Regions from separate parts of the Mesorhizobium sp. 01N446 genome, predicted to be linked through region 3. Evidence: predicted binding sites of a transcription regulator. Region 3 holds the regulator's gene; each other region holds the start of a gene.
What was found. The regulator LexA, encoded in region 3, represses DNA repair genes until DNA is damaged. The targets are predictions, from matches to a motif close to TGTTCNNNNTGTGTTCNG.
Positions count from the first base shown of each region.

Region 1: the regulator LexA is predicted to act here: its motif matches at 5,730-5,747, upstream of AC1DPX_RS07295 (helicase-related protein).
Region 2: the regulator LexA is predicted to act here: its motif matches at 5,082-5,099, upstream of AC1DPX_RS04235 (YifB family Mg chelatase-like AAA ATPase).
Region 4: the regulator LexA is predicted to act here: its motif matches at 2,579-2,596, upstream of AC1DPX_RS08270 (ImuA family protein).

Region 1 covers NZ_JBFTRA010000001.1:1,512,614-1,520,500, forward strand. The annotation lists gene AC1DPX_RS07275 (amino acid ABC transporter ATP-binding protein) at 1-43, shown strand, start outside; gene AC1DPX_RS07280 (CarD family transcriptional regulator) at 123-704, opposite strand; gene fdxA (ferredoxin FdxA) at 1,074-1,412, opposite strand; gene AC1DPX_RS07290 (RNA-binding S4 domain-containing protein) at 1,662-2,048, opposite strand; gene AC1DPX_RS07295 (helicase-related protein) at 2,127-5,561, opposite strand; gene AC1DPX_RS07300 (TetR/AcrR family transcriptional regulator) at 6,211-6,783, opposite strand; gene AC1DPX_RS07305 (FAD-dependent oxidoreductase) at 6,868-7,887, shown strand, end outside.
Region 2 covers NZ_JBFTRA010000001.1:913,161-921,047, reverse strand. The annotation lists gene AC1DPX_RS04250 (malate synthase G) at 1-1,749, shown strand, start outside; gene AC1DPX_RS04245 (DUF308 domain-containing protein) at 2,191-2,781, shown strand; gene AC1DPX_RS04240 (TetR/AcrR family transcriptional regulator) at 2,811-3,398, shown strand; gene AC1DPX_RS04235 (YifB family Mg chelatase-like AAA ATPase) at 3,460-4,992, opposite strand; gene AC1DPX_RS04230 (cupin domain-containing protein) at 5,215-6,468, opposite strand; gene AC1DPX_RS04225 (RiPP maturation radical SAM C-methyltransferase) at 6,461-7,887, opposite strand, start outside.
Region 3 covers NZ_JBFTRA010000004.1:75,259-83,145, forward strand. The annotation lists gene AC1DPX_RS17270 (ABC transporter substrate-binding protein) at 1-817, opposite strand, end outside; gene AC1DPX_RS17275 (GntR family transcriptional regulator) at 970-1,743, shown strand; gene AC1DPX_RS17280 (pyridoxal-phosphate dependent enzyme) at 1,740-2,708, shown strand; gene lexA (transcriptional repressor LexA) at 3,063-3,800, shown strand; gene AC1DPX_RS17290 (ComEC/Rec2 family competence protein) at 3,794-6,244, opposite strand; gene gltX (glutamate--tRNA ligase) at 6,347-7,771, shown strand.
Region 4 covers NZ_JBFTRA010000002.1:16,494-24,380, forward strand. The annotation lists gene AC1DPX_RS08260 (error-prone DNA polymerase) at 1-352, opposite strand, end outside; gene AC1DPX_RS08265 (Y-family DNA polymerase) at 349-1,872, opposite strand; gene AC1DPX_RS08270 (ImuA family protein) at 1,784-2,548, opposite strand; gene AC1DPX_RS08275 (hypothetical protein) at 2,726-3,016, shown strand; partial or broken gene AC1DPX_RS08280 (SDR family oxidoreductase) at 3,811-4,061, opposite strand; gene ku (non-homologous end joining protein Ku) at 4,200-5,024, shown strand; gene AC1DPX_RS08290 (helix-turn-helix domain-containing protein) at 5,059-5,364, shown strand; partial or broken gene AC1DPX_RS08295 (hypothetical protein) at 5,392-5,696, opposite strand; gene AC1DPX_RS08300 (hypothetical protein) at 5,663-5,908, opposite strand; gene AC1DPX_RS08305 (hypothetical protein) at 6,019-6,258, shown strand; gene AC1DPX_RS08310 (hypothetical protein) at 6,261-6,416, shown strand; gene AC1DPX_RS08315 (GFA family protein) at 6,413-6,817, shown strand; gene AC1DPX_RS08320 (hypothetical protein) at 7,161-7,724, shown strand.

The sequences.
Region 1 (7,887 bases), on a different contig from region 3:
GCTGAAGCAGGAGGCGGAGAAGGAAGGCGGCGGTCCGGCGTAGGCTTGGCCCCTTGCCCCGTCCGAGAAACAAAAAACCCGGCGCGAGGCCGGGTTTTTCGTGAACTTAAGGGCTCAGGAGCTCAGGCAGCTTCTTCCTGCTCGGCTTCCTCATTGTCGGCCTTGGCGCCGCGCTTGGGGCCCTTGTTGAGGTTGACCTCGATCAGGCGCACGGCTTCGGTTTCCGACATGCGGTTGACGGCCGCGATCTCGCGGGCCATGCGGTCGAGCGCCGCTTCATAGAGCTGGCGCTCGGAATAGGACTGCTCCGGCTGGTTGTCGGCGCGGTAGAGGTCGCGCACGACTTCCGAGATCGAGATCAGGTCGCCCGAATTGATCTTGGCATCATATTCCTGGGCGCGGCGCGACCACATGGTGCGCTTGACGCGGGCGCGGCCCTGCACGACCTTCAGCGCGCGCTCGACATAATCCTCTTCCGACAGCTTGCGCATGCCGATCGAGGTCGCCTTGGCGACCGGCACCTTCAGGCGCATCTTGTCCTTCTGGAAGTCGATGACGAACAGTTCCAGCTTATGGCCGGCCACTTCCTGCTCGTCGATCGATACGATCTGGCCGACACCATGCGCCGGATAGACGATGTATTCGCCGGTCTTGAAACCGTGACGCGCACCAGTGGACTTCTTCTGCGGGGTGATCGTTGCCATTACGCCCTGAACTCCTTGTTGTGGGCCGGCGGCGGTGCCGGCTGAACTCGTGCGACCGGGGAAACCGATCGTTAGCCGCACAACAGATGAACCCACCGGAAAGGCCGGGACCGGCAAACCGCACGAACTGCGACCGCCTGACCCAGATCGCTCTGGTCCGGAATGGGATTTTCACCTTTCAGTGATTTGGGGCGTCTGCGCCATAAATCGACGTTGTGTCACCGGCATGTTTCGCTGATGTAACACAAAAAGTCGGAAGAATCAAGGTTTTGCTGCATAAGCGAAGGCCACAACCAATCGCCGCCTGTCAAGGCGGTTAATCCGACGTGCCTGTTACGCTGCGTCATACAAGCCTTTACGGCCGACTTGTCAATCGCCTTCGCCGGGCTCGGCGGAGAAGTATTTCTCGAACTTGCCGGCCTCGCCGTCGAAGGTCTTGGCGTCGGCCGGCGGTTCCTTCTTGGCGGTGATGTTGGGCCATTTCTCGGCATATTCGGTGTTGATCTGCAGCCATTTGTCGAGACCTGGCTCGGTGTCGGGCTTGATCGCGTCGGCCGGGCATTCGGGCTCGCAGACGCCGCAGTCGATGCATTCGTCGGGATGAATGACGAGCATGTTCTCGCCTTCGTAGAAGCAGTCGACCGGACAGACCTCGATGCAGTCCATATATTTGCACTTGATGCAATTGTCGGTCACGACATAGGTCATCGGTCGGCTCCGGGAGGTCCCAGCTTAATGGGCCAGTTTTCTTGGGCTTTTTCCGTGAGGTAACGCCTTTGTCTCCCGCTTGCAAGGGTTGCGATTGCCCGGCTGCTTCGGTGTTTGTGGAATGGAATTCCAGGCGGTAGGCGCGGCGAGGCGGCTGATGCGCCGGAGAGCGTCCTGTTTGCCGGGTTCGGTCCTTTCCTGCGTCCGCCGTTGCGCCGGGATCGCGGTCCGCGATCTTGCCGGCAAGCCTCAATCTTCGCCAAGCAAGCGGTCGGTCTGGCGGCGCTCTCTCTTGGTCGGGCGGCCGCTGCCGGCCTCGCGCAGCGCCGGTATGGCGTCGGGGAGCGCCTCGCCCTTCGGAGTGGGTGGCGGCGACATGTCCTCATAGAGGGTGCGGGCTTCCTCGGCCGGGCCGCGCCGTACACCGGCGCCGAGCACCTTCCAGACGAAAATGCGCCGGTCGAGCGTGATGGTCAGCACGTCGCCCGGCTTGACCAGATCGGAGGCCTGCGCTGCTTTGTCGCGATTGATGCGCACGCGTCCGGCGACGACCAGCTTGGCGGCCAGCGAGCGCGATTTCACCGCGCGCGAGAAGAATAGCCATTTGTCGATGCGCTGGCGGCCTTCGGCAACCATCACCACGAGCTATCTCTCTGTTGGAGCATGACCTTGTTCCGAAAACCGGTTCCCACTTTTCGGGATCATGCTCCGAGCCTACTTCTTCAACTGGTCGCGCAAGGCGGCGAGCTTGGCGAAGGGCGAATCCGGATCAAAGCGCACCGGACGTTCCTCGCGCGGCTTCGGCTGGAATGCGGGCTTTGCGCCGCCTTTGCCGCGATCGGGACCACCCTTGCCCTCGGGCCGGCCTTCGCGGCGCTCGGGACGATCGCCCTGCGGGCGGCCGTCACGACGCTGTTCGCCTTCACCCTGCGGCTTGGGTTTGAACTTCGAACGGTCGAAGCGCGGCTTGCCGGCGCCATCGCGCCGCCCTTCCTGGGCGGGACGTTCTCCTGGTGCAGCCGTGGCCGGTGCGCCGGCGGCATCGGCGGACGCATTGCCGCGTCCACGGGCTTGCCCGTTGCGCTGGCGGTTGTTGCGGCCCTCGTGATGACGCGGGCGCTGTTCGAAACGGCCCTGACGCCACAACAGGATCGGCTTGGGCGCCTCGGCCACTTCACCCTCCCCCTCATGGGGAGGGTCGGCGCGCAGCGCCGGGGTGGGGGCCGCGCTGGCTTCGGCAGTTACATCTGCACCGTCAGCGCCATCACCCCCACCCGCGTCGCTTCGCGCCGCGACCTCCCCCATCGAGGGGGAGGTAAGGGCGTCGGCGCTTTGGGCGACGATGACGTCAGCGATGGCTTCCGCCTCTGGCTCGGCAGCAGGTTCAGCAGCCGCTTCGGCGACAGGCTCTGTTGTGGGCTCTTCCACGGCCTCGGCCGGAGTTTCCGGTTGCGCTTCCGCGACCGGCTCCGCCGCCACTTCCGCGATGGTCTCGGCCGGCGCTTCGATGGCGGTCTCGGCAACAGCCGGCTCCGAACCCTCGACCGCCGCCTCGGCGGCTGCATCCGTTGCCGCGGCTTCCGCAGCCTTGGCCTGCTCGGCGCGCGCGGCTTCTTCCGCCGCAAGCTTGGCCCCGGCGGCTTCACGCGCAGCGTTGTCCTGCGCCTCGAGCCGCGCCTTGACCTCCGCCGCCGGCTTCGGCTCGGCGCGATAGCCCAGGCCCTTGAGGATTTCTTCCATGTCGTCGGCGGTGGCGCCGAGGATCGACATCATCGGCGGCGTCACCATGAAGGACTGGCCGTCATAGGCGCCGTCCGGGCGCTGACCGAGGCCGGGCTTCCAGTTGGTCGCCGGACGGATGAGGTCCGCCAGCCGTTCCAGAATGTCGATGCGCACGGCGCGGCGGCCGAGATTGCGGTAGCCGGCCAGCTTGTAGAAGGCCTTGTCGAAGGCAGGATCGATGACCACCGAGGTGCGGCCCGACGCCAGCGCGTGGACGACGTCGCCGAAACCCGGCTTGTCCTTGCCGTCATTCTGCAGCGCCCATAGCAAGGTCACCAGTCCGGCGGGGGCCGGCTTGATCAGCGCGGGCACGAAGACGTGATAGGCGCCGAAGCGCACGCCGAGCCGACGCAGGGCGGCACGGCCTTCCTGGTCGAGCGACTTCATCTCTTCGGCGATGTCGCGGCGGTTGATGAGGCCGAAATTCTCGACCAGCTGGAAGGCGATGCCACGGCCGATGCCGGAAATCTGGTCGGCGTTCTTCAAATCGACCAGCGGCTTCAGCAGCGACTCAATCTGGAAATTGACGAAGCGTTCGGCGCGCGCGGCGACCTTGTCGCGGGCCGGGCCGGTCAGCTGTTCGTCGGCCAGCAGCACGAGGCGCGGCTTCAGCGCGTCCTCGCCCGAAACCAGCGTGCCGATCGGCGCGCCGATCCAGCGCAACGTGCCGTCCGAGCCAAGCGCGAGGTCGCCATTGGCGCAGGCGCCAAAGCGCTCGGCACGCGCCTCGAATTCGGCGGCCAGCGCCTTTTGCGCGGCCGTGCGCACGGCCTTGGCGTCTTCGCCGCCGGCGGTCTGGTCGGCGGTGAAGCGGAACCCTTGCAACTCGCCGACATGATGGCCTTCGACAAGGACGGTTCCGGTAGGACTGATTTCGGCTTCAGGCATGGTATTTTCTCTAAGGCGCCGCATGAGGACGGAAGTCCTGCGGTCTACGAAGCGTTTCGTCAACCGCTCATGCAGCGCATCCGACAATCTGTCTTCGATTTCGCGCGTCTTTTCTTGCCAGTGTGCCTGATCGGCCAGCCAGCCGGGCCGGTTCGACACGAATGTCCAGGTGCGGATCTGGGCAATGCGGTGGGACAGCGTGTCGATGTCGCCCTCGGTTGTGTCGGCGCGGCGCACCTGCTCGGCCATGTAGTTCTCGTCGACATGGCCGTGGCGGGCGAGGTCCATGTAGATCGAGGCGATGAGGTCGGCATGCTGGGCCGGCGCGATCTTCCTGTAGTCTGGCAGCGCGCAGGCTTCCCACAGCAGCGCCACGCGCTTGGCATCGGTGGCGAGCGCGCGGATGTCCTCGTCGCGGGAGAGATATTCGAGCGCCTGTGCGTCGACCGCCGGGAGCGCGCGCGTCAGGCCCTCGACCGGCGCGTTGGTCTCGATCGAGCGCTTCAGCGCATCGAGGCTGGCGAAGTCGAAATGCGCGGTGCGCCACTGCAGAACCTTCACCGGATCGAAGTCGTGGCTCTCGATCTTCTTGACGAGGTCGTCGTCGAGCGGGTCGACCTGGCCGGTAACGCCGAAGGTGCCGTCGCGCAGATGCCGGCCGGCGCGGCCGGCGATCTGGCCGAGTTCGGCCGCCGTCAGGTTGCGGTACTGGTAGCCGTCGAATTTGCGGTTCTGGGCGAAGGCGACATGGTCGAGATCGAGGTTGAGGCCCATGCCGATGGCGTCGGTGGCGACGAGATAGTCGACATCGCCCGACTGGAACAGCGCCACCTGGGCGTTGCGGGTGCGCGGCGAGAGCGCGCCGAGCACGACGGCGGCGCCGCCCTGCTGCCGACGGATCAGCTCGGCGATGGCGTAGACCTCATCGGCGGAGAAGGCGACGATCGCGGTGCGGCGCGGCAGGCGGGTCAGTTTCTTCGAGCCGGCATAGGCCAGATGCGACAGCCTAGGCCGCGTCACCACCGAGACGCCCTTCAGCAGGCGCTGCAGGATGCCGTGCATGGTGGCGGCACCCAGCAGCAGCGTTTCCTGGCGGCCGCGCAGGTGCAGGATACGGTCGGTGAAGATGTGGCCGCGCTCGAGGTCGCCGGCGAGCTGCACCTCGTCGATGGCGACGAAGGCGGCGTCGGTCTCGCGCGGCATGGCTTCGACCGTGCAGACCGAATATTTGGCGCCCGGCGGCTGGATCTTCTCCTCGCCGGTGATCAGCGCGACCTTGTGGGCGCCGACCTTTTCGCAGACGCGCGTATAGACCTCCCGGGCCAGCAACCTGAGCGGCAGGCCGATGACGCCTGTCTCGTGCGCCACCATGCGCTCGATGGCGAGATGGGTCTTGCCGGTGTTGGTCGGCCCAAGCACGGCGGTCACGTCGCGGCCCGACAGGATCAGCGGCTCAGTGTGTTTCGGCTGGATGTTCATCGGCTCGGAAATAAGGCTTTCTGGCCTCTTGTTGTCGGGAGCGCACCCTGGATGGCGCGTATGACAGGCGACACATAGGGATTTCGGGCGCGAAGCGAAAGCGGAATGTTCCACCGGTGGCTCGAACAGCAACTCTGTCTGGCGCTAATTTGGCTGCTGCTTAACTGATGGAACGAGTCTGGAACGAATCAGCGACGAATCGGCGACTCGCTCAGATTCAGCTTTTGTTCACGGCTACATATGGATTTTGTGACCCTGAGTCTCACCACATGCTGAATCGCCGAACTGGCCCGTTTTATGCTGGGTGACCTTCGCCCTTAACTTTTGCCGGCAAATGAAAGGAGCGGATCGGTGACCATCGCTCAAGATTATGAAATTGTTAATCTTTCTGAATTTCCCGTTAAGATGCTGCAGGCGATTCCGGGCCATTAACGTTAACTTCCGCTCAAAGCCGGAACGAATCGGCGACAAATCAGCGCCGGCGCTATTTTCCCGTTTTGTTCCCTCAATATCTTGTGTTGTGAACAGCTTATCCACCGAGCATTCACAGGCTTGCCCACAGGGTTCGCACAGACGGCGCCGCCGCCATTAACCTTTCTGTCTCGCTTAGGCACAATCGACACGTACCGAGTGGATTATTCGATGCGCGTCATGATCCCATGGCGTAGTGTTGCAGCACTGGCCCGACATTTCGGATGATCTCTTCATGGGATAGCGCGACCACCGGCCCAAGCCGCAGCAGATATCGGCACATGGCGAGACCCAGCAACTGGCTGGCAACCAACCCGGCGCGCCGGCCGGCATCCGCCGGGTCGCCTATTGAAGCAATCATGGGCCTCACCTGGTTGGCGAAGACATCACGGACTTTTTCGGCCGCGTGCTCGTTCGATGCTGCCGAGCGAAGCAGGATTATCATGCCGGGCCCGTTGGCCGGGCCTTCCCAATTCACGAGAAAGCGCCTGATCAGCGTTTCGCCGATAGCGGCCGGATCAATCCGCTGATCGGGCAGTTGCAGGTTCACGACCGCCGCCCTGGCGAACAATTCGTCCTTGCTGTGGAAATAACGGATCACCATCGCCGGATCGATCGAGGCCTGTGCTGCAACGTCTCGGATGGAGGCGCCGTCATAGCCTCGCTCAGCGAAAAGCTGGCGCGCGGCTTCGAGGATTTGAGCCCGTGTACGGTCTGACTTGGTGATTTTTTTCGGCTGGTTCTCGGTCATGGAGATGCATATGCCAACGACTGTTGACAAATGCAACGTGATTCACTAAAAAGTCAACGACCGTTGATAAATGGAGATGGAAAAATGCTGCCCAAGAAAACTGAAGTCGTGATCATCGGTGCCGGTCCGACCGGCATGGCGCTGTCGATTGCTCTGCATCAAGCCAATGTCGATCACGTGCTCATCGAAAAGCTTGCGCACGGCCTGCAGACGTCGCGCGCCGGTGTCATCCATGCACAGACGCTGGAATCGCTCGAACCGCTCGGCGTTACCCAGCAGCTGAGTGAGCTTTCCGTGAAGTTGGAAGATTTCGCCATACGCGACCGAAACAGAGCGCTTCTCAAGCTCGATTTCGGCAAGCTCCCATCAAGGCATCCCTATTTGATGATGCTGCCGCAGAACCTGACAGAGCAGGTGTTCGCCGAGCGGATCTCTGCCCTTGGCGGCACCATTCATCGTGAGGTCGAGGCTGTGGCTGTCACTCAAGACAGCGATGGCGCGCGTGTGACAGTGGTCGAAAACGGCCAAGAGAAAATCATATTGGCGCGCTACGTCGTCGGTGCCGACGGCATGCAGAGCTTGGTGCGTAAGTCGACAGGCATCGAATTCGACGGCGAGGCCTATGATGGCTCGTTTGTACTGGCAGACGTTCGCCTGGACTGGCCGGTGGGGCCGACAGAAGTATCGCTGTTCTTTGCCCCAGCCGGACTGGTGGTGGTGGCGCCGCTTCCGGACGGATCATATCGTGTCGTCGCGACAATGGATGAGGCGCCGGAAAAGCCCGATGTCGCCGACATCCAGGCGTTGCTCGACAGCCGCGGACCGACCAGAAAGAGAGCCAGGGTGCTTGGCATCAGCTGGAGTTCGCGATTCCGCGTTCATCATCGCCTGGTCCGGGCCTATCGCAAGGACCGGCTGCTTCTGATGGGCGATGCCGCCCATGTCCACAGTCCAGCGGGCGGGCAAGGCATGAACACAGGCATCATCGATGCGGTCGTGCTTGGCCGGTTGCTTGGCGATGTGGTGAACGGCGTTCGTTCCGAGACGGAACTCGACCTTTATGAAACGCTGCGCCGCCCGGCCGCGCAGGAGGTCCTCAACCTC
Region 2 (7,887 bases), on a different contig from region 3:
CTCTACGGCACCGATGCCATTCCCGAGTCCGGCGGCGCCGAAAAGGGCAAGGGTTTCAATCCGGCGCGCGGCGCCAAGGTCATCGCCTGGGCCAAGGATTTCCTCGACCAGTCGGTGCCGCTCACCTCCGGCAAATGGGCTGGGGTCAACGGCCTGTCGGTGGCGCATGGCGCGCTGAAGCTTGGCGCCGGCGCCGGCGGCACCACGCTGGCCGACCCCAGGCAGTTCGTCGGCTATCGCGGCGATGCCGCCAACCCCGATGCCGTGCTTTTGGTGAAAAACGGCCTGCATATCGAGATCGTCATCGACCGCGCCAACCAGATCGGCCGCACCGATCCGGCGGGGATTGCCGACGTCATCCTGGAATCGGCGCTGACCACCATCCAGGACTGCGAGGATTCGGTCGCGGCGGTGGATGCCGAGGACAAGGTCGTCATCTACCGCAACTGGCTCGGCCTGATGAAGGGCGATCTGGCCGAAGAGATCGTCAAGGGCGGCAAGAGCTTCGTCCGCAAGCTCAATCCCGACCGCGTCTACACCGCGCCCGCCGGCGGCACGCTCACCTTGCCCGGCCGCTCGCTGATGCTGGTCAGGAATGTCGGCCACCTGATGACCAATCCGGCGATCCTGGACCGCGACGGCAACGAGGTGCCGGAAGGCATCATGGACGCCGCGCTGACGGCGCTGATTGCGCTGCACGATGTCGGTGCGAAGGGCCGACGCGCCAATTCCCGCGCCGGCTCGATGTATGTCGTGAAGCCCAAGATGCACGGGCCGGAGGAAGTCGCTTTCGCCGTCGAGATTTTCGACCGCGTCGAGGCGCTGCTCGGCATGGCCAAAAACACCATCAAGATGGGCATCATGGACGAGGAGCGGCGCACCACCGTCAACCTCAAGGAAGCGATCCGCGCCGCGAAGGAGCGCGTCGTGTTCATCAACACCGGCTTCCTCGACCGCACCGGCGACGAGATCCACACCTCGATGGAAGCCGGGCCGATGATCCGCAAGGGCGACATGAAGCAGGCCGCCTGGATTTCCGCCTACGAGGCCTGGAATGTCGACACCGGGCTCGAATGCGGGCTGGCCGGCCACGCCCAGATCGGCAAGGGCATGTGGGCGATGCCGGATCTGATGGCGGCGATGCTGGAACAGAAGATCGCCCATCCCAAGGCCGGCGCCAACACCGCCTGGGTGCCGTCGCCGACAGCGGCGACGCTGCATGCCACGCACTATCACAAGGTCGATGTGCATGCCGTGCAGGCGGCGCTGAAGAGCCGGCCGAAGGCCAAGCTCGACGACATCCTCTCGGTGCCGGTGGCCGTGCGGCCGAACTGGACGCCGGACGAAATCCAGCGCGAACTCGACAACAACGCGCAAGGGATACTGGGCTATGTCGTGCGCTGGATCGACCAGGGCGTCGGCTGCTCCAAGGTGCCCGACATCAACGATGTCGGCCTGATGGAAGACCGCGCCACGCTGCGCATCTCCTCGCAGCACATCGCCAACTGGCTGCGCCACAAGGTCTGCTCGGAAATCCAGGTGCGCGATTCCCTGCAGCGCATGGCGGCCATCGTCGACCGCCAGAATGTCGGCGATCCGCTCTACCGGCCGATGGCGCCGGATTTCGACAATTCCATCGCCTTCCAGGCCGCCTGCGACCTGGTGTTCAAGGGCACCAGCCAGCCCAACGGCTATACGGAGCCGGTGCTGCACGCGCGGAGGCAGGAACTGAAGGCGCAGCAGGGCTAAGCGGATTTGCGTTGAAATGACCTGATGCAGCGGGTCGATTGGGTATCGTCGATCCGCGCTGCCCCTCATTACCCCGCCGGGCGTTCGTCGCTCGAAAAGCCAAGCAATTGACTTTCGTCCGCCTCGCGGACCGCCTCTCAACTCCCCGTATAGTGACGGGGAGAAAGACGCTGCTATCGCCGATTTCGCCAATCACCCACGTCGCAGGAAGAGCGCCGAGGGCGCAGTAGCTCCCTTCTCCCCGTCACTATACAGGGAGAAGGTGCCGGCAGGCGGATGAGGGGCGGCGCTGCGATTGGTTAGACAGCGAACCGGCGTCACGAGATCAAGCCACCGATCACATAAATGCGATGTCGATTGACTGGCGAACCGGTTCTTGGCGCCTTGACGATCAGATGTCTACCTACTAGTTGGTAGACAATCGAAACGAGAGATCCCATCATGCCTGGACAAATGAATGACCAGAGCCGCGCCGCATCATCAAACGCATGGCTCAGAAGCTACTATTATCTGCGGTTTGCCGTATCGGCGGCCTGGGTTGCGGCGGCTTTCACCGTCGCGAAGAGCAGCCCGCCGCTCGCTGCCGCTATGCTGGTTGCCTACCCCGCATGGGACGCGCTCGCGAACTACATCGACGCCAAGCGTAGCGGCGGGCTCGGTCGCAACAAATCGCAGCTGCTCAACTTCGCCGTCAGCATCATCACCGCGATTGCGGTCGCCATCGCGCTTGGTCACAGCATGAACGGGGTGCTCTCGGTCTATGGCGTCTGGGCCGCTTTTTCCGGCATCTTGCAACTCTTGACCGCAGTGCGCCGCTGGAAAACCAACGGCGCGCAATGGGCGATGATACTGAGCGGCGCCCAATCCGCGCTGGCAGGTGTCTTCTTCATCAAGATGGCCGGCGGCACGGAGATCATTGGCATCACCAATGTTGCGCCCTATGCCGCGTTCGGCGCCTTCTACTTCCTCGTGTCCGCTCTATGGCTGTCGGTCAGCGACGTCCTTCGCAAGTCGCCGCGGGTCGCAAGTTAAAGTCCCCTTGCGGAAAGGCAGGTACGTTTATGAGCAAGCCTTCAAACACTGCCGATGAGATCCTAGCCGCAGCGCGAACCTTCATCATCGCCGGCGGATACAATGGCTTCAGCTACGCCGATATCGCCGAAGTGATCGGCATCCGCAAAGCCAGCATCCATCACCATTTCCCCAGCAAGGTCGACCTCGTGCAGACCTTGCTCAAACGTTACCTCGAGGAGGCCGTCACGGGTCTGGGAGGGCTTGAGCGCGACGTCCCCGAGTCGCCTGAGTTGCTGCGAACCTATGCCGGCATCTGGGCCCGGTGCATCGAGGATGCGAGCATGCCGTTCTGCGTCTGCGCGCTGCTTGCCAGCGAGCTGCCGGCCCTTCCGGCGGAGGTTGCCGTGGAAGTGCGGGCGTATTTTCAGTTCCTCTCGGGATGGCTGACCGGCGTCATCGAACGCGGCGCCGAAAAAGGCACGCTGACAATTTCCGCTTCGCCTCGCGTCGAGGCCGAGGCCTTCATGGCAACCGTGCATGGCGCAATGCTTTCCGCGCGCGCTTATGGCGATGTCTTGACCTTCGGCATGATCCTGACGCCGACGCTTCAGAAGTTGATCCCCGCGACCGTTTGATCCGGGCAAAAGAGGATCGGCGCGGAGAAACGGACCGGGCGAAGCTGCCAATGCCCTTCGACTACGCCGCCTGCGCCACGCACTCCGAACTCATGCGATAGGAGATCGCCTCGGCCAGATGGATGCGTCCGACGGTTTCGCTGGCGTCGAGATCGGCCAGAGTGCGCGCCACTTTCAGCACGCGATGGTAGGCCCGCGCCGAGAAGGCGAGCTTCTCGCTGGCGTCCTTGAGCAGCGACAGGCCAGCGGTATCGGGCATGGCGATGTCTTCGATCACGGAAGGCGCGCAATGGGCGTTGGTGGTGGCGCTGGTCACGCCGAGCCGCTCGAAACGCTCGCGCTGCAAGGTGCGGGCACGTGCCACGCGCAGCGCCACATCAGCACTCTTCTCCGCCCGGTCCGGCCTTATCAGGTCGCTGGCCGAGACCGCCGGCACTTCGATCCGCAGGTCAATGCGGTCGAGCAGCGGACCGGAAATGCGCGCTTGATAGTCGGTGCGGCAGCGTTCGCCGCGCAGGCAGCGATAGCCTGGTTCGCCGGCCATGCCGCAGCGGCACGGATTCATCGCCGCCACCAGCTGGATCCGCGCCGGATAGGTGACGCGGTGGTTGGCACGCGCGATCATGCAGTCGCCGGTTTCCAGCGGCTGGCGCAGTGCATCCAGCGTCTGCGGCGTGAATTCGGGGAATTCGTCGAGGAACAGCACGCCGTGATGCGCCAGCGACACCTCGCCCGGCCGCGCGCGCAACCCGCCGCCGACCATCGCCGCCATCGAGGCCGAATGGTGCGGGGCGCGGAAGGGGCGCCGGTCGGTCAGCTTGCCTTCGCCGAGCTCGCCCGCCACCGAGGCGATCATCGAGACCTCGAGCAATTCCTTCGGCGCCAGCGGCGGCAGGATCGACGGCAGCCGCTGCGCCAGCATCGATTTGCCGGAGCCTGGCGGACCGACCATCAGCAGATTGTGGCCACCGGCCGCCGCCACTTCCAGCGCCCGCTTGGCGGTCTCCTGGCCCTTGATGTCGGCAAGGTCGGGCAGGTCGCGCGCCGCGGCATGGATGCCGGCTTCGGGGCGCGACAACACCTGCGTGCCACGGAAATGATTGGCGATGGCGATCAGGCTGCGCGGCGCCAGAATGTCGAAGTCCTTGCCGGCCCAGGCCGCCTCCGGCCCGCAGGCGAACGGGCAGATCAGGCCCTTGCCCTCGGCATTGGCGCCGATCGCCGCCGGCAAGGCGCCGGCGACGGCCGCGATCGTGCCGTCGAGCGAGAGTTCGCCAAGCACGACATAGCCGGCCAGCATGTCGCCCGGAATGGCGCCAAGCGCGGCCATCAGGCCCAGCGCGATCGGCAGATCGTAGTGGCTGCCTTCCTTGGGCAGGTCGGCGGGCGCGAGATTGACCGTCACCTTCTTCGACGGCATCGACAGGCCGGACGCATGCAGCGCCGCCTGCACCCGCTCGCGGCTTTCGGCCACCGCCTTGTCGGGCAGGCCGACGATCTGCATGCCGACCTTGCCCGGCGCGATCATCACCTGCACGTCGACCGGCACGGCCTCGATGCCCTGGAAAGCGACCGTGCGAACCCGCGCCACCATTTCCCCACCCCAAATAAGGGCCGCAACCCCTGCGATTGGCCCGGAACGTGGGCCCCAGTGGAAGACAATCACAGATTGCCGGTCAAATCAAGAACATTACAGGAACAGGCAAACGCAGGGGTTGCGGCGGGATTGAGCCCGGTTGCAAAAGCGGAACATGGTTAATACAAACTGAAAACGGCTTGCTCCACCGTCTCTGTCGGCGCCGCGAAGGGGCGCACGTCACGCACGGTTGGCGGCCTGACGGCTCCGCCGGGAGGGCGTCACCCTTCCATTCGCCGCCTCTGCCGCACCAAGGCGAACGATCGTCAGCAGTCCCTCGCGAACGAGGCGCTGGGCGAGCACCACCTTGTCGGTGTCTGCCAGACAATCCGGCAGGTCGCGGACCGCGAATTTCGGGGTAGCGGCGATGAACTGAAGTGCGGGCTGTATGGCCGCAGGCCCCGAGACCACATTTCCGGGATAGTGGATCGCCGCGGAGCCTCCGCTCGAGGTCACCTTGCACATCATCCCCGCGCGCTGGGCGACAAGGCTGTTCAGGTTCAGCTGCGGCAGTTGCTCCAGCGTGGTGAAATGACCGTCCGGTTGAGGCTGGCCATTGGTCAGAAGCCGCTGCCCCACCCGCCAGATCGAGCTCTCGCAATCGGCCATTTCCGCAAAAACCGACAGAAGAGCCTTGAACGGTTCGCGAAAGTCCCCCGCATCACGATCCAGGAATCCCGGCGGCAGCGCCTGCCGGAAGCGGCTGTCTTTCCGCGTCGCCATCGTCAGCGCTTCCGAAAGCACATCCGCCCAACGAAAGACATGGACACCGATCGTCAGGTGCAGCGAGGCTTCGCCGAGCGTCTGCGCCTCGTGCGCCAGGCCGCGGGGCAGGTAGAGCAGATCGCCTGCGACAAGATCGATGGGGTCCCGTGGTTCTCCTGCTTCGCCTGGCGAGAGGGCCGAGGGAGTATCCGCGAGAGGAAGGACAACGGGCGTACCGTAGATCCGCCATCTCTTGGAGCCTGCCAGCTGCAGCACGAATACATCGTGCGTATCGAAATGCACCGGAAATGCCTGTGCTCCGGGTGGCGTCATGTAGAGATTGGCTGCCACCGGGTAGTGCAGCTTGCTCTCCAGTTCCTTGCAGAGGGCCGAGACCTGCTTCCAGCGCAGATCGAGACGGTCGACGCTCAGCGAATAGCCCTCGTCATGGTAAGACCGATAGATCATGTACATGTTCGGCACGCCATCACCCGTTAGTGGCAGTGCCTTCGAAATGACGCGCCCATCGCGCCACTGGACGAGACGTGCATTGCCTCCGGCCGTGAAGGCCAGAAGCGCGTCGATGTCGGACATCCCAAACAGGGACGCGTAATAGTCTGTATCCCGGCCCGCGACGCGCAACGCATCGGTTTCCCAGTGACCGTCGTAGAAGGATTGCGTGCGAAACGGGGCAAGCAGCCGCGGCAGGTCCCAGGAGCCGTTACGCATGGACAGGTTCCTTCGAGGCGTTCCGCTCCAGGTGGTGAATCAGGCGGCGTCCGAACACATCGGGGAGTTCATCGAACAGCTTGCGCACGGACTTTGCGACGTCGGCAGGCGGTTCGTTGCCCGCGGCGAGGCAATCCGCCAGCATTTCGATGCGCGGGCTTCCGTCGACGGCGAGCGCCAAATACCGATCATCGAGATAGATCACGATGCGCAGGCCGACGAGCTTCTCGACAATACGGTGGAGGGAAGCTTCGGATGCGGCTCGACCGGCTGCGGTCAGCGAGCGGGCGATCGCGGCGAGCGACGCGCCATCCTCGCAAAGATGATAGACCTCGCGATCGAGGCCGGCCAGCACGATCCGCTTCTCGACCGACACGGGCCGACGGTCGGCGATGATGATCTTCTTGCCGTCGTCGAGATAGACCAGCGCGTCGTGGGCATTCAACGCCTTCCAGCGACCGACCGCGTCTCGCAAATCGCTTAGGTAGATTTCGGGCATCTCGCCATCGCGATAGTCGAAGTCGAAAAAGTAGACCAGATTGGTGAGCTCGTTCTGTGCAAACGGATAGATGTAGCGGTAGGCCGCCATCGGGCGGACGCTGCCGACGCCCATTTCCGTCGCGTGCTCGAAGAGCGGGCTGAAGCGGTCGAGCCGAACACAGCCGACATAGATCGGCGGCGTCAGATGGACGATGAGTTCCGTCAGGTCGGCCTGACGACGGTATTCGTCCGGATCTTCGCCGGGAAACCCGCCAAGGATGTTCCAGCTGGGATGCACGAGATACTCCGCGCACAGGCGCAGGAGCCGGATGTTCTGGTAGGCGTGCACGCCCTTGCGCATGAGATTGAGGGTGGCGGTGCTCAGGCTCTCGATGCCAGGCTGGATCTGTGTCACGCCGGATTGCCTCAGCAAGCGAACGTGCGACCGGTTGAGGTTGGCCTTGGTCTCGTAGAACAGCGTCACGCCGAGATCGCTTTTCGCCAGCCTCGGCAGCACGGACTGGAAATATCGCATGTCGATGATGTTATCGACGGATGCGAAATTGCGAATCCCGTAGTGGCCAACCAGATCCGTCAGTTCCCCGAGAAACCGATCCGCGGATTTCGTCCTGAAGGCCATGGTGCCGCCGTTGAGGCCGCAGAAAGTGCAGTGCGCGGTCTCGCCCCACCAGCATCCGCGGGAGGACTCGATTGGAACGGTCAAATCATCCGCCGCTCCGGCCAGCTTGAGACGCGTGTCGAAAAAATCGCGGTAGTCGGGGACGGGCAGCCAGTCCATGTCCTGGACCGGATTGGCAAGCGCCGGCGGAACCAGCGTTTCACCGTCCACGCGGCGGATGATGCCGTTGATGGTGGGGGGTACTTCGCCGGCCGCGAGGCTGGCCGCGAACGTTACGAAGCTCTTGTCGCCTTCGCCTG
Region 3 (7,887 bases):
TGACGCCGACCTGCGTGTAGTTGACCGCGAAGCTTGCCGGTACGGTGCCGTTGCGGACCGCGCTGTCATCGGAGTTGACGACGGGGATGCCGGCCTGGCGGGCAGCCGCCGAGACCGCGGCAATCGCCGGCTGGATCAGGTTCGAAGCCGGGCCGTAGATCACGTCGACCTTGCCGGCGAGCGAAGCGATGCGCTGCTGGATGTCATTGACGTTGTCGACGCCGACTTCCACGACTTCGAAGCCGGCGGCGGGCGCCGCTGCCTTGATCTTTTCGATCAGGGCAACGTCATTGGCCTCGCCTGGATTGTAAGGCACGCCGAAGCGTTTGGCGTTCGGCAGCAGCTTCTTGGTGAAGGCCATCACCGCGGCGACATCCTGCAGATCGCTGGCGCCGGTCATGCCGTCGTCTCCTGCGTCCCATGACGGCACCAGCTTGGCCGCCACCGGATCGGTGACCGCGGCGAAAACGATTGGAATGCCGGAACCGGCGAGCGCCTTCTTGGCGATCTGCGAGACGGGCGTAGTGATGGTGTAGATCAGCTTGGGCTGCTCGGCCTGCAGCTTGGCGATCATTTGCGGCACCAGCGATGCATCGAAATTGGTGTGGCTTTCGGTGTAGACGACGTCCTTGCCCTCGGCAAAACCGTTGTCCGTCAATGCCTTCTTGAAGCCGGCTATGGCGGCGTTGAGCTGCGGATGCTCGCCGAAATTGGCGATGCCGATGCGTATCTGATCAGCCGCGGCGCTGCCGGCGCTGACCATCAATGCGCCTGCCAGGGCCAGTCCCGACAGCCAAGCGGACTTCGACTTCAACATCATTTCCTCCCAGATTTGATCAGCGCCGCTCACAGGCGGCAACTGCGGCGATCATGGTCAGTCCCCCGCCATGTGTCAAACATTATATATAATTCTTGCCATGCCTCCCCATGATATATAATTTTTGCAAGCCTGGTGATGGACGGACGGCGATGCAGGATCAGAACAGTTCCACGAAGACCGAGGCGGCCTATCAGTTGCTGCGGCGCGATATCCTGACCACCCGTCTCATGCCGGGGGCGCCGCTGAAGCTGAGCGCGCTGCGCGGCACATACGGCGTCGGCTGGACGCCGCTGCGGGAAGCCCTGTCCCGCCTAGAAGCCGAGCGCCTGGTCACCGCCATCAGCAATCGCGGCTTTACCGTCGCCCCCGTGTCGCGCGCCGAGCTCGAGGACTTGGCGCGCTCGCGGATGGTTGTCGAAATGCCGCTGTTCCTGGAATCGATCGCGAATGGCGGCAGGGAATGGGAGGACGCGGTCGTCACCGCCCACTACCGGCTCTCCCGTTGCAAGACCGCGGTCGACGACCCTTCCGATGCGGCCGTCGACAAGTGGGACGAGAGCCACGAGGCCTTCCACGCGGCGCTGCTCAGCGCGGCGACATCCAACTGGCTTTTGCGCTTCCGCTCGACGATCGCCGATCAGTTGCGGCGGCATCATCGGTTTCTCGGCCTGGCGCCGACATTGCGGGCGGCGGCCGGCCTCAAGGATGGCTATGGCGAGGCAATGGACGCCTTGCGCGAGGCGATCGCGATCGAGCATCACACCGCGATCATGGAAGCGGCGCTCGATCGCGACGTCGAGCGGGCAAAGGCGCTGATGACGGCGCATATCGGCTACACGCTTCATGTCTATGTCCACAGCGAAGACAACGGCGCCAACACCTACGCCGCACGCGCCGGCAGTCTGAAAGCGGTTTCCGGATGACGCTGCCGCGGCGTCCGACACTTGACGAGATCGTCGCGGCCCGTGACCGGCTGCGCGCCTGGCTGCCGCGCACGCCGCTGCTGCGCACTGATCTCGGCCGGCCCGATCAGCTTATATTTCTCAAGCTCGAGACATTGTCGCCCATCGGCGCCTTCAAGATCAGGCCGGCGCTCAATGCCTTGCTTTGCCGCGACGCCGATGAACTCAGGCACGGCGTGTCGACCATCAGTTCCGGCAACATGGCATATGGAATGGCCTGGGCGGCAAAGGCGCTTGGCGTTCCGATGGTCGCCTACATGTATGCCGATGCGCCCCGGACCAAGATCGACGGGGTCCGCCGCCTTGGTGGCGACGTGCGTTTCGTCTCGCACGAGACATGGTGGCGCTACATAGTCGGAACCGAACGGCCCGATGGCGCCGAGCTTCTCGTGAACCCGGTCACCGATCAGGCGGTGCTTGCCGGCAACGGAACCATTGGCCTGGAGATTGTCGAAGATCTGCCCGATGTCGATTGCGTGCTGACACCCTATGGCGGCGGGAGCATGACGTCAGGCGTCGCCAGTGCGGTCAAGGCGATGCGAGGCCAGGCCAAGGTTTTCGCGGTCGAGGACGAGAGCGCCGCTCCGGTCACGGCGGCATTGGCGGCCGGACGCATTGTCGAGATTGAGACGCGTCCCTCCTTCATCAAGAGCATAGGCGGCCCGTCGCTGGTACCCGGCCTGTGGCCATTGGCAAATCAGCTGATCGACGGCGCCATCGCCGTCAGCCCCGAGCAGGTCACGGAAGCGATGCGCCTGTTGTTCTCGAAGGCAAAGATCGTGGCCGAAGGTGCCGGTGCCGCCTCGCTCGCCGCCGCTCTGCGCAGCGAGCACGCAACGGGCAATGTTGTCTGCGTTATCTCCGGCGGCAATATCGATGCCGGCGCCTATGCGCAGGTATTGGCCGGCGCGGTGCCGGAAGCCTGAATGCGTTCTATTCCCGGATAGCCAGCGATGGTTGGCGTTTTGGTTTCGTTTCGTTCCGCTGGAAATGGATCGATACACCGTTCAAATTCGCCCCGCGGACGCCTCTCAAACGCCTGATGCCAAAGCGCACCCTGGGGTAGGCCACAGGCCATTAACCAAAATAATTTCAATGCATGTGCCGATGGCGCCGTGGTCGCTTGCCCCCTGCTGCCGGGGGCCAGATAATTTCTGAGGCCTTAACAAATTCATTAAACTTTAAACAGTTGCGGAACACAACTGGAACAGATAGTGTTTGTTCTGGGTTTGTTTTTCGATTCTGGTTCACACCCTTCGTTCAATGCCTTGGGGGCCGCCATGCTGACACGCAAGCAACATGAACTGCTGATGTTCATTCATGAACGGCTCAAGGAAAGTGGCATTCCGCCTTCCTTCGACGAGATGAAGGAAGCGCTCGATCTCGCCTCCAAGTCAGGCATCCATCGCCTGATCACGGCACTGGAGGAACGCGGCTTCATTCGCCGGCTGCCCAACCGGGCGCGGGCGCTGGAGGTGCTGCGGCTGCCGGATTCGATCGCGCCGGGTCTCAACGCGGCAAAGAAATTCTCGCCGAGCGTCATCCAGGGTAGTCTCGGTCAGGGCGGCCTCGGCCGCCAGATCAAGCCGGCGCCGTCGCGCTTGCCGGCGGCCGGCAATGACGACGACGCGGTATCCGCCGTTTCGATCCCGGTGATGGGCCGCATCGCCGCCGGTGTGCCGATCGATGCCATCCAGCACCAGACGCATTCGATCTCGGTGCCGCCGGACATGATCATGGGCGGCGAGCACTATGCGCTGGAAGTCAAGGGCGACTCGATGATCGAGGCCGGCATCTTCGATGGCGACACGGTCATTATCCGCAATGCCAACACGGCAAGCCCGGGCGAGATCGTCGTGGCGCTGGTCGACGAGGAGGAAGCAACCTTGAAGCGGTTCCGCCGCAAGGGCGCCTCGATCGCCCTTGAAGCCGCCAACCCAGCCTACGAGACGCGTATCTTCGGACCGGACAGGGTCAAGGTGCAAGGCAAGCTGGTCGGGCTGATCCGGCGTTACTGAGCAGGAGCGGACGGCTTTTCGGGTTTTTGATAGGGCGGCAGCCCCCTCGCCTCGCGTGAAAATTTTCGCTGCTCGTGCCAGGGCCGGTACGGGCCGTCCACCGCGAAGCTGACAATTGGCGGACCGGTCGCCGATTGGCGGTCGAAGAAGACGGCGGCACTGCCCTTGCGGGCCAGTTGCCGTTTGGTGACGACAAGAACCAGCGGATTGTGGCAGGCATTATAGCCCGTCGCGTCATTGACGACGATCAGATCGGCAAAACCGCAGGCCTTCCAGGTGTCCTTGCGGTCTTCGACATGCGCAATGATCGCGCCGGACGGATGCCGGGCAAGACAGACACCGTCCGTGCAATAGAATGGCGCTCCCGGCGGCAGGTTGACCGCATCGGCAATGTCGAATTGCCCGTCCGCCTTGCTGAACATTTCCGGCACGATGATGGTTTCGGATGTCAGCGCGCGTTTCCAGTTGTCGACGGTGAATTCGTTCGGACGAGCCCGGCTGACAGCGAGTTCGCCGCGGCCGATTGGCAGCGCAACCAGCCGCGCATCTTCCGAGATCAGCACATCCGGCGTGCGCGTATCCGACACCGTCAGCAGGCCGGCAAGCGCGAATGGCACGGCCGCGAGCCGCAGCCAGGTCGTCGCCATTGTCGCGATAACCAGTGCGATGGTCACCAGCAGCACGGAGTGCTGGGAAATCAGCCCGACAGCATCGATCGGCGAGCGTTCCGATATCCATGCCGATATGGCGATCATTGCCGTCAGGCCTTTGCCCATCAGGTAAAGGGATGGCGCATCCAATCCGAACGGCATCAGCAACGCACTGGCTACCGCCAGGAACATCACCGCCGTTACGATCGGCATAACGGCCAGATTGGCGAACAGGCTGAGCGGCGACACACGCTGGAAATGCCAGATGGCAAACAGCGCCGTGGCGCAGCCTGCGATGATGGAGGTCATCGCCAACCCGCCCGTCGCCATCAGGAATTTTCGTGTGAGAAAGCCCGGCAAGGACCGCTTTGGCGGTGGCGGTCTCGTCTTTCCCGCATGGTGATCCGCCCAGCCGGCATAGGCACCAACCAAAGCCGCGGTCGCGGCGAACGACATCTGGAAGCTCGGGCCGACCACTTCGTGGGGCGACACCACAATGACGGCGATCGCCGAGATCGCCAGATTGCGCATAGTCAGCGCCGCGCGATCGAACAGGACAGCAATGAGCATTACCGCCAGCATGATAAAGCTGCGCTCGGCGGCAACGACGACGCCGGAAATGACGAGATAGGCCGCGATCGAGAAAAGGGCCGCGGCGGCGGCGTATTTCTTCACCGGCCGACACGCGGAAAAATCCGGAAACAGCGCGAAGGCGCCGCGCAGCAGACCCATGATGGTGCCGGCAACCAGCGCCATATGCAGTCCGGAGATCGAGATGATGTGATAGATGCCGGTGCGCCGCATCGCCTCGTTGATTTCATCGGGAATGCCCGCGCGGACACCAACGATGAGCGCAGCCGCTATCTCGCCTTCGGCACCGCCGACCGTGGCCCTGATGTGGTCGGCAATGGCTTCGCGAGCATTTTCGATCCCTGAGAAAAGCCGGGCCGAGAGCGGCATCTCGTCGTCGGCGGAAACCAGCTTTGGATTGCCGAGAAAGAAGCCGCTGCCGCCAATGCCGGCGAAATAGCTGTCGAATGAGAAATCGTAGCTGTCCGGCCGCACCGGACCGGTCGGCGGCAGCAGTTTGGCGTAGCCCGTGACCATGGAGCCCGCGGTCACTTCCGCCGGAATATTGCGCGCCGAAAGCCGGACCCTTTCCGGCGCATAGCGCAGTGTCGGCCGGGCGGTCGATGTCACGTCGATGGTGAGCCGGATGCGGCCGGTCTCCATGCGGTCGATCGAGACCACGCGGCCGGTCACTTGCGTCGAGATTTCCGAACCCAGCATCTGCGTGCCCGCCCGCCAAGTCTCGACCTTGGCGGCAAGCAGGCCGAGCGCACACAGCAATGCCGCCATGAAGCCCAGATGGGTTTTCGGCCAGGAGCGCGAAACCAGCGCACAGATCGCCATCAGCACGACCACGGCGACAGGTCTTGCAAAATCAGGCTCCACTGCGAGCGAATAGTAGCCGATCGCACCAGCGGCGAGACAGACCGGCACCAGCAGGAAGGCGATGCCTCGATCCAGCTCCAGCTCCGCCGCCATCGCCACGCCATGGCGCAGGCGAGGCAAGGAAACCCGCCCGAGTTGCCGGCGCACACGCACAATCCGGCCCGAGGCAGGTGCCGGAAGTGGCGCCTGGATATCCGCCTGCGACGGCTGACTGCCCGGCGCGGGCACAAGGGGCGATGGCGGCAATGAGGCTGGCGGAGGGATCGCAAACAGGGACCGTTCGCTGACGCCAACGTTGGCGTCCTCGCCCTGTTTTGAGCCCCGGCCTCGTCCAGCCATCGGGTCTGCCCCTTGCACCCCTGACGCCCTATGCTACATGAACGCCGGGCGCGCGAAAGTCCGCGCAGCCGCACCCCGCTTCAGATGGTTTCCGAGAGTTTCATGTCCGACAAGGTCGTCACCCGTTTTGCCCCTTCGCCCACCGGCTATCTGCACATCGGCGGCGCGCGCACGGCGTTGTTCAATTGGCTCTATGCCAAACACACAGGCGGCACGATGCTGCTGCGCATCGAGGACACCGATCGCGAGCGTTCGACCGATGCCGCAACGGCCGCCATCCTGGACGGTCTCACCTGGCTCGGCCTTGGCTGGGACGGCGACGCGGTCTCGCAATTCGAGCGCGCGCCGCGCCACCGTGAGGTCGCCGAGGAACTCGTGCGTCTGGGCAAGGCCTATTACAGCTACGAGACGCCGGCAGAGCTTGAGGCAATGCGCGAGGCAGCACGCGCCAAGGGCCTGCCGCCGCGCTACAACGGCCAGTGGCGCGACCGTGCCCCCTCCGAGGCGCCTGCGGGCGTCAAGGGCGCCATCCGCATCAAGGCGCCGACCGAGGGCGAGACGATCGTCCACGACCGTGTCCAGGGCGAGGTGCGCTTCCCCAACAAGGATCTCGACGACTTCATCATCCTGCGGTCGGACGGCAACCCGACCTACATGCATGCCGTCGTCGTCGACGACCACGACATGGGTGTCACGCACATCATTCGCGGCGACGACCACCTGACCAACGCCGCCCGCCAGACCGTCATCTACAACGCCATGGGCTGGGACGTGCCGTCGATGTCGCACATCCCGCTGATCCATGGCGCCGACGGCGCCAAGCTGTCGAAGCGCCACGGCGCGCTCGGCGTCGAGGCCTATCGGGCCATGGGCTACCTGCCGCAGGCGCTGCTCAACTATCTGGCGCGCCTGGGCTGGAGCCATGGCGACGACGAGATCATGTCGATCAAGGACATGATCTCCTGGTTCGATATCGGCGACGTCAACAAGGGTGCGGCCCGCTTCGACTTCGCCAAGCTGGAAGCGATCAACGGCGCGCATATGCGACGCATGGCCGACGCGGAGCTTTTGGACATCTTCATCGCCACTCTGCCTTATCTCGAGGGTGGTCCGGCGATGGCCGCACGCCTTAACGACACGAACAAGGCGCAGTTGCTGGAGGCCCTTCCAGGCCTCAAGGAGCGCGCCAAGACGCTGGTCGAGCTTGTCGATGGCGCCGCTTTCCTGTTTGCTACGCGCCCGCTGCCGGTCGACGAGAAGGCGGCCCTTCTGCTCAATGACGATGCCCGCAAGATCCTGCGCGGCGCTCACGAAGCTTTGACCGCGCTTGCAAGTGACTGGACGGCTGCCGCTGCAGAGGCCGCGATCCGCGATTATGCGCTGGCCGGTGGCCACAAGCTTGGTGCCGTGGCCCAACCATTGCGGGCCGCGCTGACCGGCAAAAGCACCTCCCCCGGCGTGTTCGACGTGCTTGCCGTGCTTGGGCGCGAGGAAAGCCTGGCGCGCATAGCGGATCAAATCGATTAGGAGCAAACTGGCCCAAGAAGATTGGCATTGAAAGGCGCGTTTCGCAGTGCAACATTAGGCCTTGGCCCAATCTGGCACGCACCTCCTAAAATGCGGTGGCGAATACGCGCATTGCG
Region 4 (7,887 bases), on a different contig from region 3:
CGCCGTAAGCGACAACATCGGCCCAGTCCAGCACGCATTTTGCCTTGCCCCCGCGCTTCTTGCCCAGCGACAGCAACCGGCACAGCCGCGAATAGGCGGCCCGATCGGTTGGATAGACCAGGATGGAAATCGCCTCGGCCAGATCCAGCCGGCAGCCGACGATCAGCCTTACGCCAGTCGCTTTCGCTGCTTCATGGGCACGAACGATGCCGGCTAGGCTGTTGCGATCGCAGATGGCGAGCGCCGGCATATCCGAGACGGCAGCCTGCGCAAACAACTCCTCGCAGGAACTGGCGCCGCGCAGAAAGGAGAAATGCGACGTGCATTGGAGTTCAACGTAGGGCGTAGTCATCCGAAGATGCCGTGCAGGAACCAGCGATGGGACCCGGTCGCGACATCCTCGCCATCGCCGGCGCGATAGATCCAGAACCGTTCGCCGGCGTCGTCCTCGACCTGGAAATAGTCGCGCGCGGCCGCAAGCTCGGCGTCACGCTTCCACCACTCGCCAAAAACCCGCTCGGGACCATCGGCGCGCCTGACCCGCCGCCGGATGCCTCTCCAGGTGAAGCTCGCCGGCGGATGATCGGGCAACAGCGCTATCGCCTCGATCAACTCCGGCACGGCAAACAAACGCGCCGGACGCGGCCAATGGTCAGGCCAAGCGTCGCCGGTTTCAACCGACGCGGGTGCCACGCGCCGAACAGACCGTTCGGGCACGTCGCTGGCAACAGGGGTAAACCGATAGAGCCTTTCCTCACCGACACGATTGCCGAGGATGTCGATCAGATCTGAGATGTCCGCGTCGCGTTGCTCGATGAGCGATGAAATGGTCTGTCTGGGCGTCAGCGGTTCAGCCAGCGGCGCCGACAGGCGCATCAGTTCGATGCCGAAGCCCGGGTCGATTTTCTCGATCTTGTCGCAGATGAGACGCGTCAACCGCTTAACATCTCGGACCGGCAAGGCTGTGCCGACGCGAATGGCTTCGATCCGATTGTCGACGCGGTAGAGCAGCAGGTCAAGCCGCCGCGCGCCGAGGCCCTTGGCCTCCAGCTCGAGACAAAGCGCTTGAACAAGCTTGCCGACATAGCGCGCGATTGTCTCGGCGGCACCGATGGGTTCGCCAAAGGCACGCTTGACCTCGATCACATCAGCCGGCCGGACCGGCTCTATCGGTTCGGCGAGGCGCCCCGTCGCCTGGTCAAGGCGGCGACCCAGTTCCGGTCCGAAGCGCAGGGTCAGCGGCGCGCGCGGCTGCTTCAAAAGCTCGCCTACCCTGTCGAAGCCCAAGACACGCAGACCGCTGACCATTGCATCGGGCAAGCGCAGCGCCGGGATAGGGAGCGAAAGGATTGCATCATAGGTAGCGTTCACGGCAACCACGCTGACGGTCTGCCTGACGTATCGCGCAACGGCGTGTGCGGCACCCCAGCTGTCCGCAACTGCTGCCCGCGCCAAGATGCCGGCCTGGCTGAGACGCTTGACCATATCAATCAGCATCAACTTCTCGCCGCCGTGAAGATGATCGGCGCCCGTGGTGTCCATGACCAATCCGTCCGAAGGATCTGTCGCGACGATCGGCGCGTACCGCCGCAATGCCCATAGCGCCAGCCGCTCCAATGCCTCCGCGTCGGCATCGGGTTCGGCATCCATGACCGCCAGCCCCTGGACCAGTGCCTGCGCCTTCGTTGCAGGCATTCCGACCCGCAAGCCGGCTTCCAATGCGGCGCGATCGACCGCGGTCACCAGGCGACGATTGCCGTGCCGCCCCACTGTCACCAACGGCTTATCCGATGGCGGCGAGACGTCGCCCAATTTCCTTCTGAGCCGGTCGGTCGACCAGCTTGGAAGGAAGAGCGAGACGACCCTTGGCATCACAAGCCTCCACTTCGATATCGAGCGTTTCCCCTCCACGGGATCTGATCAATTCAAGTTGCCATCGTGCCCGGCCAACACCCGGAACGGGGAGCGGCCGCGATGGCAAAACAGAAACCCGCCAGCGGCTGACGGAGGCTGTCGGCTGGCCGAAATCGGCAGCTTCGGTCTGGCGGCGCCAGCGGCGGATTGCGATGCCCATCGCTCCCGACGCTTCTGACGCAAGCTGCAGGCGTCGCGAAGCCGTCATCGACAGCCGCGCAACCTCAGCGACCACAGCCCCAAGTCCGACATGCCGCAGGCCTTCCTCGAAGCAGGCGAGCAAGGATTTGTCGTCACCGGCCTCGACATAGATTACCCGATCAGGGTGAAGTCCGACCTGTGCGATTGCCGGCGCAAACAGATCCTGGCGCGTCACACACCACAGCACCTTGCCTTGCGTCCTAGCCGCAATGCCTGCAGCAAAAAGCGATGCAGCAGCGCCATCGATTGCACCATTGCCGCCACCGGCCACCTCATGAAGAGCACCAAGCGCCACCCCGCCCCCAGGCAGATGGCTGTCGATGGAAGCGACACCGAAGGGAAGCACCGCTCGTTCGCGCGTGCTTCCGCCTTCGAGACGCGCAATGCGATCTCGGAGATCGGAAATGGCAGCAGTCGGCGTCGATGCACTCATCTGTCCTCTGAACGCGAAATGCTGATGGCATGTTCCTCATTTGTTCTCTTCCTGACAAAGAGTCAATGGGACGTGAGGTCGGCGGGAAGATCGGATATCGGTCTTCGAGCTTCCCCGTACGTCGGTTCTCGGGAACCCAATTTGTGCACGGACATTGCTTGGTGACAGGAGATGTTCATGCCGAAGTTCCGCTTTGAGACCACAGAGTTCGACCAGACCACAACATTCGAGGAAGAGTTGGCGAGTCCCGATTTGGCTAGCCCACGAGCAATCGAAAAGGCCCACGCGGCGCTTGTTGCTGGTGCTCCCACCGGTCTCGACCAATCCGGATCGGTCACAAGGGTCTACGACGAAGCCGGCTATCTGGTTGCCACAGTCAACTTTTCAGACGTGGTGCTCGACAGCTCCCAGCAGCAGCCAATCAGCGATCAGCCGACAGAGGAGCCCGGTGTTATGCGGTCGGGCTGACTGCGCTGGCCTTCCAACTTTGAACCAACCGTCACACCGAGTTCGATTTCCAGAGAGTGTCCAATGCCCATTATCACCGGAATCGCTTTTACCTTGCTGATTTTGTTCGTTGTCCTGTTCATGACGCACGCCGCGCGTGACTTGCAGAGCTCCCCGGCGTTCTATCGCTTGAGGCGCCGGCTGCGTTACTAGGTCGTGGAAACGAAGTTCAGAGATTCGATGTAGACTCAAAGGTCGCGGTTCTGCGGGCCGCTGGACGGGTCGAAGACCCCTTCTCGATGTAAACCCTCGGTCGGCCCTCTAAGGAAAGACGGCGTATAAGCCGCAGTTCTGCGCGCGTCCGCAACAGCGGACAATTGTCGCGCGCGGGACGGAGGAAATTCGCCCCGCCGCGGGCGGTGAACGGGACAGCCGTAGGAGCGTCAGCATAGCGCCGGCCGCAGGACGGGACGCGGGACCGACTGTCCCCGTCCGCGGCGGTCCGCATGAAGCATCGGCCAATGAGTGAAGTCGCCTTGGATGGCCCACGCCGGCAATGGTGTATTTCTCGATCACCTCGTTGCCATCGACGTCGCTCCAGACCTGCCGCGTTTGTCCATCGACGGTCTCTTTTCGAGCAGGGCTTGCCCCCAACGCGGTGAACGCCCTGCCATTGGGCGACAAGGGCGTCAGCATTCGCCGGCGCCACCGTATGGTCGGCCGTGCCCTGCTAGTCAAAATCTTCGGCCAGCTTCCGTGATGTGGCGACGCCTGCGCCAGGCGACTGGAGATTGCAGCGATGCCAGAAACACTTAGGCGGGTGCAATTTCTTCCGGCTGCGCGGGCCGTTTCATCGGCCTTCGCGCCAAATTTCGAGACGTCCGCGGCCTGCTTTTCCGGCGGGTTGAGCGGTGGCGACATTGGACCGGAGCAACGTCGTTCACGCGGATTCCCTTATCTGTCAGATTGCCAGATAGCACCCTGGCGAAGGCATGGATTCCGCTCTTCGTCGTGTCAGTACCTTGGAGCCGTCGAAGCCGGTTGCCGAACCGCTGTTGACGATCGCTGGCGCCGCGACACGGTCGATCCCGCCATCTTGGCTTTCAAGCTTCTTGCTGGATCTAGTCGACTCCGCCGAACCCGCGGCGGAGGGAACGATTTGAAAGAAAACTCGTTTGCACTGACCGGAAACAGGATGAACGACATGGCTGCGCCACGTGCTGTCTGGAAGGGCTTTTTGAAGGTTGGATCGGTGACTTGCGGGGTGAAGATTGTCGGCGCCACCAGCGAGGCATCCAAGATCCACTTCAAAATTTTGAACCGCAAGGACGGTCTTCCTGTCAAAAGCGTCTATGCCGACGAGAAGACAGGAAAGACCGTCGACGCAGAAGACCAGGTCAAGGGGTTCGAGGTCGAGAAGGATGAATTCCTTCAGATCGAGCCCGCGGATATCAAGGCGCTTAAGCTCACCTCGGATCACACGCTCGAAGTAGGCGAGTTTGTCGCGATCAGCGAGATCGACACCCGCTATCTCGAGAAGCCCTACTACCTCATTCCCGCCGACGGCGCGGCCGTCGAAGCCTACGGTGTGATCCGCGACGCGATGAAGAACAAGGGCGTCGCAGCACGGTCGTGCATCGTGCTCTATCAGCGCGGCCGGGAAGTTGTGATCCAACCCTATGGCAAGGGCATGGTGATGACCGAGCTGCGAAACCACAACGAGATGGTCGCCGAGGACAGTGTTTTTGAGGGCTTGACCAAGGCGAAGTACGATCCCGAGTTGCTGGAAATCGCCGGCATGCTCATCGACAAGAAGGTGACCACTTTCGATCCCTCGAAATTCGAGGACACCTACGAAGATGCGCTGATTGCCATGATTGACGCGAAGCGCAAGGGCAAGGCGCCACCGAAGGCGGCTCCTAAGCCGAAAGAGAACGTTATCAACCTGGCTGAGGTGCTTAAGAAGAGCCTCAAGCAGGAGGGGCTAGCGACACCCAAAAAGAGCGAGCCGAAGCGCAAGAGCGCGTAGGCCAACGAGCACCGTGTCGATCGAGGAGAAGTTTGTGACCCAATTGACTGTCGAGCAATGCCGGGCGGCGCGTGCTCTGCTGGATTGGTCACAAGCCAGGCTTAGCGCCAAAGCGCAGGTCAGCGAGGGGACGGTTCGGGACTTCGAGAAAGGGAAGCGCATTCCGGCCGCCGGCATGATTGTCGCGATGCGATCGGCGCTCGAACTGGCGGGGGTTGCCTTTCTAAGTGATGGCGAGACGATCCATGGCGGCCCTGGCGTTCGGCTCAAGAACACAACGGTATCGCGCAGGCCTATCCAAGATGGCGAAGCGGGAATTATTCAGAACAGCGAGATGTAAGCCGTCACCGAAATCGAGCCATCGTGGTTACCGCTGATCGTTATACGGCTCTTTCGTTTGTCCAACCATCTTTTTTCCGAGAACGGTGGAATGTCGGATTCGCCTTGGGCATTGTTTGCGATCTGCAGAAGCCGGATCGGGAAGCAGATGGCGTCGCGATTGGCCGGCGACATATCTTCATAAGTCCGCTCGTCGCCCGTCACATTGGCCTCGGCCTTTCGCAGCGCAATATCGATGTCGTCGATCGAAAGCAGGCCTCTGTGGACAAGCAAATTGTTGATCGACGCGACTGCCATCATCAGACCTTCAAGCTGAAGATTGGCGACGTACATGGCCGAGCACTCTTTACCTGTCCTGATGGGTTCTGTCCGTCCGATTGATGCGTCTTGTCATCGACTTCGTCCACGGGACGCGTCAATCCAACTCCGCCCTTGGGCTTCTTGTTTCCAGCTGCGTCCTGGGAGAACGCATCCGATGGTTCGGCACCCGTCTTGGCGGGATATTTCGTCGCGCCGGTTTCACGATGGTTTTCATTGTCAGACATTTTTCGGTGCTCCTCTGTGATCATCGATAACAGGCCTGCACCCCTGCGAGTTCCGCGCGGCATGGAACATTCCTGACGGCCGGTCGTTGGCCAGCAAAGGAGATGACGGGATGGCCAAGATCAAAAACCTCAACGCTGCAATTGCCAAGGAACCAGAGGCAGCCGGTGTCGAAATCCAGCGTAAAAACCCTGGCACCAATGACTCCGGCCAGGCGCCAGCCAGCCCCAAGACGGCAGGCGCTCCGCCCAAACGTGCCAGCGCTTTGGCGGACCCCTTCACGACCAGACGAAGCGACGCACGTCCGGTGGCTGGCAAGACACCTCGCCCAACCGACACACCAGGAGAATAGGCATGCCGCCCAAACCAGAGCCGAACGACGAACCGCCGGTGGATGCGCCAAGCTGGACACCAGACGTGCGCGAGCCCGACCCGGAGCTTTTGCCGGACGAGTTGCCAGTCCCCAACCCCGACGAGAACCGTGATCCTCCAAAGCGAGCTCTGACATGAGCGAAGATGATATTCGCAGAGGTGAGTGCCTCTGTGGTGCGGTTCGCTTCTCGGTCACAGGCGCTCCGCTTCGTGTTGGCCTTTGCCATTGTCAGGATTGCCGCCGCTCGAGCGGCAGCGCGTTCAACTTCTTCGGTGTTTGGGCGCGGTCGAATTATCGGGGCACTGGCGACCTACGGGCGTTCAATGGCCGAAGCTTTTGCCCCAATTGCGGATCGCGCATCGCCTCATTGCGGGACGACGAGGCGGAGATCATGCTGGGCGCTCTGGACCTCGCCCCGAGCGACATCATTCCAGGCTATGAACTCTGGATCGGCCGGCGCGAGCCTTGGCTGATGGATCTGCAATGGGCAGAGCAATTCCAACATGATCGAGAGGCCGAAACGCCCGACTCGGCTTGAGCCGCCGGACACATCTGCTCCCGCGGTCCGCTCTCTCGATCTTCTCGCGATCGATACGTCTTGTCATGGCAGCCTCCCTTGGTCTGCCCCAGAAGTGCGACCGGGTGCAAATATTCCCGACAAATAAGCGTTTCCGTCAAATGACATTGGCGGATGTTCCGCGATATTTCGTGGCGGATTACACGATTGCTGGGTGGGGTGACTGTCGAATGTGTTGCCGTTCTGCCGGGTACGGGAACCGCGCCTCTCGACGCTCGTTACTTCCGTGCTGCGCAGACTAACGGCCCGACAAAGCTTGCATGCGCGGCCGTACGCTGTTCCATCGATTTCTCAGGACATCATGATGACCCACGACGACACCGAACTGACCGCCCGTCTTGCGCGCGAGCATGGCATCTCCGAAGGCGCTGTCACCGCTGTTCTAGACGCTTTGCGGCGTGGCGGCGGGACCATGGCCCAGTTCAGCCATGTCGACTTCGGAGGCATGTCGCAATGGTCTTCCGGCATGACGATGGTCGGCGACATGTTCAACGGCAGCCTCAAGGCGAAGCTAAACGCTATCGCGGGCGAGCTCTCCGCCTACCTCCGCGATCATCCAGCCGAGGGGCGCAACGACGATACGAATGTGAGCTATCGCTCGGCTGGTTTGGCAACCGCCGGCTCGTGGTGGCCTGACGAGTTTGGAAGCCCGTCTGCCGCTGGCTCCCAGAACCATATGCGCTACGCGGCGTTTAACGAGAAGCGCCGTCTGGTCATCGACGATCATGGAAATACGATAATCTACGATACCGGAGATCATCGCATATCTGGTGTTTCACAGAGCCAGAGCACGGACACGACCCTGACCTTCGTCAGCCAGCACGGCGTGGTCCGCGTCTCTGATCTCCAGCGCGTCGATGCTGCTTAGGTCAGGCCCGCAATTACGCAAACAGTAACGCTCATTGGCGCACGTGCAGCGCAGTAACCGGAGGACTCCACAATGACGCAATCGACACCGATGCCACCTAACCCAATGGTTGAGCAGCCTGCCAGCGAGGTTTTTCGGACCATCAACGGGGGAGAGCTCCCGC